2 regions of the Erwinia tasmaniensis Et1/99 genome follow, and region 1 is predicted to be linked to the other one. Evidence: predicted binding sites of a transcription regulator. Region 1 holds the regulator's gene; the other holds the start of a gene.
The links. The regulator PurR, encoded in region 1, represses purine synthesis genes. The targets are predictions, from matches to a motif close to CANGCAAACGTTTGCNTG.
Positions count from the first base shown of each region.

Region 2: the regulator PurR is predicted to act here: its motif matches at 2,001-2,018, upstream of ETA_RS05810 (nucleoside-specific channel-forming protein Tsx).

Region 1 covers NC_010694.1:2,046,354-2,051,762, reverse strand. The annotation lists gene punC (purine nucleoside transporter PunC) at 1-76, opposite strand, end outside; gene punR (DNA-binding transcriptional activator PunR) at 191-1,132, shown strand; gene purR (HTH-type transcriptional repressor PurR) at 1,120-2,145, opposite strand; gene ETA_RS10140 (C40 family peptidase) at 2,547-3,398, opposite strand; gene ETA_RS10135 (Grx4 family monothiol glutaredoxin) at 3,781-4,119, shown strand; gene rnt (ribonuclease T) at 4,388-5,050, opposite strand; gene gloA (lactoylglutathione lyase) at 5,148-5,409, opposite strand, start outside.
Region 2 covers NC_010694.1:1,055,445-1,060,853, reverse strand. The annotation lists gene ETA_RS05820 (winged helix-turn-helix domain-containing protein) at 160-960, shown strand; gene ETA_RS05815 (hypothetical protein) at 1,016-1,450, shown strand; gene ETA_RS20550 (hypothetical protein) at 1,504-1,629, opposite strand; gene ETA_RS19875 (hypothetical protein) at 1,720-1,920, shown strand; gene ETA_RS05810 (nucleoside-specific channel-forming protein Tsx) at 2,292-3,158, shown strand; gene speG (spermidine N1-acetyltransferase) at 3,290-3,856, shown strand; gene ETA_RS05800 (hypothetical protein) at 3,898-4,320, opposite strand; gene ETA_RS05795 (DUF2002 family protein) at 4,524-4,859, opposite strand; gene nrdH (glutaredoxin-like protein NrdH) at 5,352-5,409, shown strand, end outside.

The sequences.
Region 1 (5,409 bases):
GCAGGTACATATCGGTGGCGAGAAAGCCCAGCATGCTCAGCAGCGCCAGGTAAATCATAAAACCTTTCGAATTCATACAGATTTGCTCTTGTCATACGGTTTTTTTTGCTGGCGCAGTGTAATCGCGTGCGGGGCGGCCTGTGAAACGCTAATATTCGTTGACTGTTATGAAAATTTTTGAAGGCTGGATATGTGGTCTGAACATTCACTCGAAGTCATTGATGCCGTGGCCCGAACCGGAAGTTTCACCGCCGCTGCCGCTGAACTGCACCGCGTTCCTTCTGCGGTAAGCTATACGGTGCGTCAGCTGGAGGAGTGGCTGGCCGTCAGTTTATTTGAAAGGCGGCATCGTGACGTGGTGCTGACCGATGCCGGTCGTGTATTTAGCGAAGAGGCCAGATCTGTTATCAAAAAAATGCTTGCCACCCGTCGCCGTTGCCAACAGGTAGCAAACGGCTGGCGGGGGCAGCTCAATATCGCCGTTGATCGTATGGTCCGGCCATCGCGGACCCGGCAGCTGGTGGTGGATTTTTACCGCCATTTCCCAGATATGGAGCTGCATATCATGCCAGAAGTCTTCAACGGCGTTTGGGATGCGCTGGCGGACGGTCGCGCGGATGTGGCGATAGGCGCTACCCAGGCGATCCCGGTGGGGGGGCGTTTTGCGTTTCGGGATATGGGCAGCCTGAACTGGCGCTGCGTGGTCAATGCACAACATCCGTTAGTCGGACGGCCGGGGCTGCTGACGGAAGGATCGGTACGCGAGTGGCCTTCGCTGGTCATGGAAGATACCTCGCGTGCGCTACCCAAACGCACAACCTGGACGCTTGATAATCAACGGCGGCTGGTCGTTCCTGACTGGGAAAGTGCCTTTGACTGCCTGCGAGCGGGGTTGTGTGTTGGCATGGTTCCGGGACATTTTGCGCAGCCGTTATTACAGCAAAATATATTGTGTGAACTGACGCTGAGTTCGCCCTTCCCGGACAGCCCATGCTGCCTGACCTGGTCAGAGCAAAGCGCCTCACCGGCGCTGAGCTGGCTGCTGGAATATCTTGGTAGCACTGAAACCCTTAACGCCGAATGGTTGAGTGAGCAATCCAATACGACAGTGATACAAGATCAGCGGCGGTAGTCGCGGTAAGGGCCGTCCGCCACCGAGCGTCTTTCAATCAAAGTAGGGTACACTTCAATGGTTTGCGACTCTTCGCGCTTGCTGGTGATGCGGTCAAGTAACATATTGAATGCGGTTTCACCAAGACGCTCTTTCGGTTGGTGTACGGTGGTCAATGCCGGAGTGAAATAACGGGCGTTGCGCACGTTATCATAGCCAATGACCGAAATATCCTGGGGGACCCGCAGGCCCATTTCATCGGCTGCGCAGATTGCGCCCATTGCCATAATATCTCCGCCGCAGAAAACCGCGGTCGGGCGTTGTTTCTGCGCCAGGATTTGTTGCATCGCGCGGTAGCCGGATTCAGGTTCGAAATCTCCCTGTACCAGCCATTCTTCCCGCAGAACGATGCCCGCTTCAGTCAGAGCTTTCAAAAATCCCGCATGGCGTCCGCCACCGGTGTTGCGCTCCAGCTGGCCTGGGATGGCGGCAATATCCCGGTGTCCGCGTTCAATCAAATAGCGCCCGGCAAGATACCCGCCCTCAAACGCATTATCCAATACCGTATCGGTAAAATCACCGCGCGACTTGCCCCAGTCCATAACAACCATAGGAATATTGCGGTGATCTTCAAGCATTGAAATCAGCGCGTCCGGGTATTCAGAGCACATGACCAGCAGGCCATCAACACGTTTTTGCGCCATCATTGACAGGTAAGCCTGCTGCTTTTCTATATTGTTATGGGCGTTACCCAGGATCAGGGTATAGCCTTTGGCAAAGCAGCTGTTTTCTACCGCCTCAATGATTTCAGCAAAATAGGGGGCTTCACTTGATGTTGCCAGCAGACCAATCGTTTTGGTGTGGTTTACCTTGAGGCTGCGTGCTACGGCGCTGGGGGAGTAATGCAATTCTTTGATTGCAACCCACACCGCTTCACGGGTCTCATCGGCGACAAAGCGTGTTTTATTGATGACGTGAGACACGGTGGTGGTGGAAACACCGGCGCGCTTTGCCACATCCTTAATTGTTGCCATGTAAATCGTACTCCTGGTGTTATCAGTAACCCCCTGATAACCGGTTTGTTAAACGTTTGCCTTAGCCCAGGCTCTTCCCGTTGGGCCAGAATTATTGGGGTTGTCTAAAGGGGGCGGGAAGAGAAGAAATCTGCCCGCAACAGGGTGCACGGAACCGATCGCATCGGGTTTAGCGGCTGTTGCGCAAATTAAGAGGGGAATTCTATCAAGGCTGCGCAAAGAAAACGAGAATTTTGCCCGTAAGGACAGGAATTTTTGCTGGATCGGAACGTCACAATTCGCTCGCGAGGATGAAAATCGTCAGCCGCGTTCGGATCGACGGCTTTGGGGAGCTGCAGCATGAAAGGGGGGCGTGTCACGGGCCAGAGGGTCTGCTTGTGGCCCGCTGTGGAAAAAAGCCGCTAACGAATCGTTTTCGGTGTCATAACGCGACGAGCACCCACATAATGTTCCTGCCAGTAATCGTCGCTAAGCGCACTGACCTGAATGTCTTTTCCTGTCCTTGGCGACTGGATAAATTTATTTTCACCAAGATAAACCCCCACGTGGTCGGCTGAGCCTCTTCCGTTGATGCGGAAAAACACTAAATCACCTTTCTCAAGACGGTCACGTTTGATCGGAGCCGCATCGCGCAGGTGATACATTTCATTCGCGGTGCGTGGGATTTTAAATTTAACTAAATCTTTGTAGGCATACCAGACAAGCCCGCTGCAGTCGAACCCAGTCTTAGGGGAGCTGCCGCCCCACAGATAGGGCTTACCGAGCTGCCCCATTAGTTTACTGACTGCGGTTTCACGGGCTTTTTGATAACGAATGCGGTGTGCATTACTGAGTTTCAACGGGGCTGAGGGATCGACTTTGCCAACCTTAGCTAAACTGCTTTCCGCGCGCTGTCTGCCGTAATGCTTTTTCGGTGCTTTTTTTTTGCTAGCCGTACGACTTATCCGTGCGTTAACTTTCTTGCCTTTCAGCGCTGGCTGCTTAGTCGCCGCTTTCTTCGTGAGTTTGTGATCCTGCGCCGGAGTGAGATGTGCTGCTTTTGTGGGCTGTTTTGCTTTTTTAACCGGCTGCTCTTTGGCTTTTTTTGTCGGGGAGGCTTTAACCGGGCGTCGCTTGCGTCGTTCATCTTCTCGCGCGCTATTGCGATCGGCTTTATGCTGATTTGCATTGATGAGTGTGTGGGGCGATGCGTGCGCCATATTGAAAAATAGCTGAGCAAAGGCCAACAAGAAAAGCGTAAGGAATAAACGCATCATTTCCATTAACAGTTTATGCGTCGCAACGGTCAGCAACGCGATCGTAAGTAGTGGTTTCTGCGCGCAGGCAGAAAGTTGTAACGATTCTAAACTAACTGGAGAGCAAAGAGTAAGGCCTTTTTTGTTACAATAATACAGAACGAGTATATGATTCAATATTGAGCACAATCAGTTGCTTAACCCAGCATGTTCTGACGTTAAGTCGTTAACTGATGCGGTACGCACCATAAGATAATGTTATTTTGTTATCATGACCCGATCGCCTGACTGCGTGTGGTCAGTGACAGATGAAAATGTCATTATCATCGTCAGGCCAGAATAGCTACAATCATAGCTGGCTACAGCCTATACACAAAGTATCGTATTGAGGAAGGCATTTATGAGTACTGTTGAAAAAATTCAGCGCCAGATCGCAGAAAATCCAATTCTGTTATACATGAAAGGTTCCCCAAAGCTGCCAAGCTGCGGCTTTTCCGCTCAGGCGGTACAGGCGCTCTCTGCCTGTGGCGAACGTTTTGCTTATGTGGATATTCTGCAAAACCCTGACATTCGTGCAGAAATGCCAAAATATGCTAACTGGCCAACGTTTCCACAGCTGTGGGTAGATGGTGAGCTGGTAGGTGGCTGCGATATCATTATTGAAATGTATCAGCGTGGTGAACTGCAGCAGTTGATCAAAGAGACTGCCGAGAAATATCCTGCCGACACCGCAGAATAAGAGTGATATCAGGCGTTATCTGTTCAATATTGTGAGCTTTAGAGCCAGTCAGTGAATAAGCTGACTGGCATGACGACGCCAAATTCCCGCACCTCCGGAGCCTGATAATGAAGCTGCTGCGATGAGTCCCTAAGCAGCTTCATGCCCATCCACTCCAAAATTACGCTGACCGGATGTCCAGCCGAATTAAAACGTCCTCCATTCCTGCCAGCGTTTGCCGGGAGTAAAGTACAACCTCTTTAACCGGCGTGGGATGGGTGTGCCTGGGCTAATCTGCGTCGCTCTTTGCGGCTAAAGGCAGGGGCCATCCACCCAGTCGTTTCCAGCGGTTAACCAGTTCACAGAAGAGATCGGCCGTTTGCAGGGTATCGTAAAGCGCTGAATGTGCCTGCGAACTGTCAAAAGTCATGCCGGCCGCATGACAGGCTTTTGCCAGCACGGTTTGACCCAGTACCAGTCCGCTAAGCGCCGCCGTGTCGAAGGTGACGAAAGGATGGAATGGGTTGCGTTTCAAACTGGCGCGTTCCGCGGCAGCGTTCATAAAGTTGAGATCGAAAGTGGCGTTGTGTGCCACCATTACAGCCCGGTTGCAGCCGCTGTCCTTAATCCCTTTACGCACCAGTTTAAAAATGGCGTGCAGAGACTCATATTCACTGACCGCGCCGCGTAGAGGATTAGCGGGGTCAATTCCGTTGAAGGCCAGAGCTTCGGGAAGGAGAATCGAACCGGGGAAGGGCTCAACGTGGAAATGAAGCGTTTCGTCTTTTACCAGCCAGCCATCGTTATCCATTTTCAGCGTTACCGCCGCGATCTCCAGTAAGGCATTGGTTTTAGCATCGAAGCCCGCCGTCTCGACGTCTATCACCACTGGATAAAAACCGCGAAAACGGCTGCTTAAGGTATTAAATTCATTAGATTCAGACATCGACATCTCATTGGCAAAAAAAGGCAGCGCGCATTATGGCAAATTTCGCTGATTGATGCAGCAGGGAGGGGGAAAGGAGCGCCAGGAAAGCGCCCCAAAAAGCTTAGTTGCCGATACCGTGACCAGCATGCTTGTTTTCAATAAGTTCGATCTTGTAGCCGTCAGGATCTTCTACGAAGGCAATGATCGTGGTGCCGCCTTTCACCGGGCCGGCTTCGCGGGTGACGTTGCCGCCATCATTGCGAATACGCTCGCAGGTCGCGGCGACGTCGTCCACGCCCAGGGCAATATGGCCATAGGCGTCACCGAGGTCATAGTTATCCACGCCCCAGTTGTAGGTGAGTTCGATAACCGCGCCTTCGCTC
Region 2 (5,409 bases), 990 kb from region 1:
CTGTCCACTGACAGATTAATAATAATAAAGCTTAAGTGAGCCTGTCGATTATTTCCCCTGCAAATAACAAGGGCATGACGTCTAACGAACATCGATAATCAGCACGAATATTTCATCAATAGCTCACTGACATCGATTCAAAGAAGATGAGTTCAAACAATGGATAACAATATTATTATCGATAATCTTCTCATGCTTGACGGTCGTACCCGAATGCTGTCGCGTATACCGGACGGGAAAGGCGTGATGCTTCCCGCCTCTGCCTGTCGCTGTTTTATCGCGCTGGCTCAGGCTAAAGAGCAGGTGTTATCGCAAGAACAGCTAATGGATGTGGGCTGGCGTCATTCCGGCGTAGAGGTTACAGACAACAGTGTACGGGTGATGATTACCAAGATTCGCCGTGCGCTGATCGCGCTCGAAGTCAATGACAGCGTCCAGCTGATTGCCGTAACGCGCAGTGGATACCGGCTGATTGTGCGCACAGAACAACCTGACATAACGCGGCGTACAACATCTGCCAGCAATCCGCTGCACGTCTCGACAGGATTGGTTTCGCGGCACGTCAGTGCGTACCGAGCCCATCGCTTTTTGAGACGACGTTTAGCGGCAGGTGCAGCCGGGCTGGTACTGGGGAGCTGTCTGGCCGCGGCGGTCAGCTGGCTGCTGGCAATCAAACCCACACCAATCAACTACGTGCGCTGGCACGGCGCGGAGACCCCACCACAGACGGAGGTTTGGGTGCCGGGAAATATTTCACCCGACAAACAGCGGGTCGTCCAGACACTACAACTTTACAGGCAGTACGCTATTAACAAGAACGGGGATATTAACCCCGAACATGCCCGTTACCTCTACATTACTACGGGGGGAGCCAGCCCCGATCTGGGCCTGATCGCCTGTGTTGCCCCGCTGCGGGATTCGGAGAACAACTGTGAATCGTACTCTTTTAAATATCGTTAAATCGCCAACTACGCTGTGTTTTATTGGCGGACTTATACTACCGCTTGTGGCTTGTATGCTGAAAGATATGGTCTTTAATCCGCTGAAAGCCAGCTGCATTGTTTCTCAGGCACGATATGATATCAGTGATGAGAATAACTGGACGCTGACGCGCGGTATTTATCGTTTTTATCGCGATGGTTTAACCCGGTGGCGCGTGATCTATACCGGCAGTATCAGTGACTATATCAATGGCGGTAGGCAGCTCCACCCTGTTGCCGTGCTGCGCGAAATCACCTTCAGTAGCAGCGTAAGTCAAAACCGGCTGATAAATACCACTATTCAGCAGAGCAGCAGGCTGGGCGATCAAAGCAACGATGATGATGTGGCAAAATATGTTTTTCGACATCTCACCCCAGGAGAGATCCATACCAGCCGGATGTATCTGCTGGATGATAAAGCACTGGCTATCGGCGGTGAAAACAGTGCGCCCATGCTGTGCGTAAACTGAAATGGGGGCATTTAAACCTCCCCTCTCCATCCCAGGTGATCAGAATGCGGTGTTTATTGATTCATATCCCACAGGGCATAACCCGCAACACAGCAGGTCGCCATCATCACCATTAACATGGAGGTAGAAAGAACCTTATATAACAAACTGCCGGCGTTTTTTTTAATGTTGTTACTCATTCACTTAATCCTGTAATTAACACTCGCGCCAGCTTTGATTAGAATCAGGCAGGCTGCATAGTGTAAACCACGTATTCAGCAGGATAATCAGTGGATAAGATTTCATTACTGTGGCTATTTCATCAGCTCTGGTGTCGTACAGGCTTTGGCACCGGTCTGGTTACCGACGGGCAAATAAAGGCTGCCGCCATCATTTTTCCCTACGGCGCGATTTTTCATTGCACTGCAGACAGTGAGCAACCGATGTTGCTTACGCAACTCTGTATTGGGCCAGAATCTAACAATAAGTAAAACTTATTCAAAAATGCAAATTTTGCCGTGTGACAAAATGCCGTCACAAGCAACGTTACCGAAAAGCCTCTTTTTTCAACCAGGCAACCGTTTACGTAGCGACTAAGATTGCATGAACACCAGAGAGTGAAAAAGTTCATGTCAGCAGGATTATTTTGTGACACAAATCACACTTTAGCGGAATTGAAATGAAACAGAATTTGACAAGTGTGAGTGATCTCTATTTCCTAGAGCGCTGAAAGCGGCACACTGCCGTAAAACTTCCAACGGGTGTTTTCGTTCAAGTGACAAGCCCCCCTTGTCGCCCGTTAAACCGGTAACGCGATCTGAACGATAGCTGTCGCACAGGTCACTGAGCATATGAAAAAACAATGAAACATAAAATAATGATGGCGGGAGCGCTGGCCGCACTCTCTTATTCACAAACCTCAGTCGCAGAGACCGGCGATGCCTCCTATGTTTCTGACTGGTGGCATCAAAGTGTGAATGTGGTGGGCAGCTACCATACGCGCTTCGGACCGAAGCTGAATAATGATGTCTATCTTGAATACGAAGCCTTTGCACATAAAGACTGGTTCGATTTCTACGGCTACGTTGATGTGCCAAAATTCTTTGGTGTTGGTAACGGTAATGACAAGGGTGCCTGGGATAACGGTTCCCCGTTCTTTATGGAGATCGAACCGCGTTTCTCTATTGATAAACTGACGGGCACCAGCCTGGGCTTTGGCCCGTTTAAAGAGTGGTATTTCGCCAATAACTACGTTTACGATATGGGTGATAGCAAGGCCAGCCGCCAGAATACCTGGTATATGGGTCTGGGCACCGATATCGATACCCATTCAGATATTGGTCTGTCGCTCAATGTATACGCCAAATATCAGTGGGAAAACTATGATGCCGCTAACGAAAATAGTTGGGACGGCTACCGCTTCAAAGTGAAATATTTTGTGCCGCTGACTACGTTATGGGGCGGTAATCTGAGCTATATCGGCTTCACCAACTTTGACTGGGGTTCCGACCTCGGAGATAAATCCAGCCCGGCGCGCACCAGTAACTCCATCGCCTCCAGCCATATTCTTACTCTTGGCTACGACCACTGGCACTACTCATTTGTCGCGCGTTACTTCCATAACGGTGGCCAGTGGAACGACGGCGTGGTGCAAAACTTCGGCGGCGGTGATTTCAGCCTGAAATCTTCCGGCTTCGGCTACTACCTGGTTGCCGGCTATAACTTCTGACCACGGGTCAGCAGAGCTGATACCAACGCCAGCACGACTAAAAGCTCAACGCGCCAATCGGCGCGTTTTTGTTGCCGCCCGGATGCAGCTATACTTGGCTGGCAATACTGCATATGAAATCAGGAAGAGTTATGTCTGCAAGGCTTGTCGATCACGATGTTAAATTGCGTCCGCTGGAACGCGAAGATCTGCGTTTTGTCCACCAGCTGGATAATAACGCCAGCGTTATGCGTTACTGGTTTGAAGAGCCGTATGAGGCTTTTGTTGAACTGTCAGATCTCTATGATAAGCACATCCACGATCAGAGCGAACGGCGCTTTGTGGTGGAACATAACGGCGCGAATGCCGGTATGGTGGAGCTGGTAGAAATTAATCATATTCATCGCCGGGCGGAGTTTCAGATTATTATCGCCCCCGACCATCAGGGCAAGGGATTAGCCAGCAAGGCTGTAAAGATGGCAATGGATTATGGTTTCTCCGTGCTGAATCTCTATAAGCTCTATCTGATCGTCGACAAAGAGAACGACAAGGCAATTCACATCTATCGCAAACTGGGCTTTAAGGTAGAAGGTGAGTTGATCCACGAATTCTTTATTAACGGTGAATATCGTAACACCATACGCATGTGCATTTTCCAGCCGCAGTATCTGGAGCATTTCAAACCCGCGCAGGGGATGGTTCAACCGACCGCGCAGTAAAAAGGCCGGAAATCCGGCCTGGTGAGATTCAGCTACGTCACCTATGCCCCACGCGCGCCGACCGGATCCATGATGATCTGCAGGCGCGCTGGCTCAATTTTGTACATCCCTCCGTAGAAAGGATCAACCCCCAGCCAGCCGGGGAAACCGAGCAGCGGAATGTTACCCAGCAGATACCACAGGTTCGGGCTCTCCTTTAATGGCAAAGTCTGTGGAATATAGCCAGCGCGCTCCAGCATCACCCGATACTTTTTCTTACCGAAATAGTTACCGTTGGACTTCGCCAGCGTCACGGTTTTGGGCGTATAGCCCTCTGCTACCGCCCTCCCGCTTTCATCCTGTATCACAAACTTCACCCCCGGAGGCTGGGTTTGTAGCGTGACATCCTGAGTCTCGCTGGAAACAATTGTCGCGCATCCCGTTAACATCCACGCTGCCATCAGCGCTGTGATCAGCCGTTTCATGATTATTCCTGCCTGAATCCAGTATGCTGACAGTCTAAGCCGGAGCGAGTCAGTTTTCATTACTTACCTCCCCGTGCCAGCGGGCGAACACAGCGGTTAATCGATGCGTTATTCAGCCATCAAAGGGAAAACAATCTGCCATGCCCTGAACGCAACACCTTGACTCATGCCGCTCTCTTTAAGAAACGAGCCTCTCATACCAGTTAACCAAACATGCGCTCAAGGTAGCGTTCCAGCGCCATGCGTGAACTGAAGCCGTGGGGGATACCATAGTGGTCGTTGGCCTCACCGGCCAGATACATCGGAAAACGGATATAGTGATCGCAGATTTTCACCTCCGAGGCGGTGCTGGCGATCGCCTGGCTTCTCTCTTTTAGCATTGGGTGGATAACCAACGCGGTACGACCAAGACGTGCTTCACGGTTGACATACACATAGTCTTCGCCGCGGCGATAGCCGTAGGTTTTGGGGGTTACCGCATCCATTTCAAATCCCACTTTTTCCAAAACGCGTGCTACCTCATCAGGTCGTAAATACATGCTTGTTCCTCTCATTCTGTAAACCCGGCAACCTTACAACAGCCTTTGCCCTCGGGGCTTTCGGAATAATCCACAAACACCGGCCGTCAGGTGGCGTGTCTGAACACGCCATATAACTATAAGCCTGTTTCGACCTAAGAAGCACATTTTTGGCGAACGGCGTGAGATTAACGTCAATGGCATCGCCGCAGTAGAGGTTCAAGAAACAACGTCAGGCGTACGCGCTGCCCCAGGCCATCGCGCTCACAGCCAATGCGTCATCTTTACCCGAAAATTTTTTTTGCGCGTCAACACCTTGTGCGGCAAGACATCAGTAGCGAAATTTAGCGAAAAATCTTATGGCCTGATCATTGTACGGTTGCAATCCCATGACGCTATATCTAGTATTTAACGCATACAACAAACACAATATGATGTGTTTTGGCAAAGTGGTCGCTCAATTACCCAGTACCAGAATCATCAGCTCACCCCTTAGTGAGGTAAATACGAATCATGCGCATTATTATTTACACTAAAGATAACTGTGTCCAGTGCAACGCCACTAAAAATG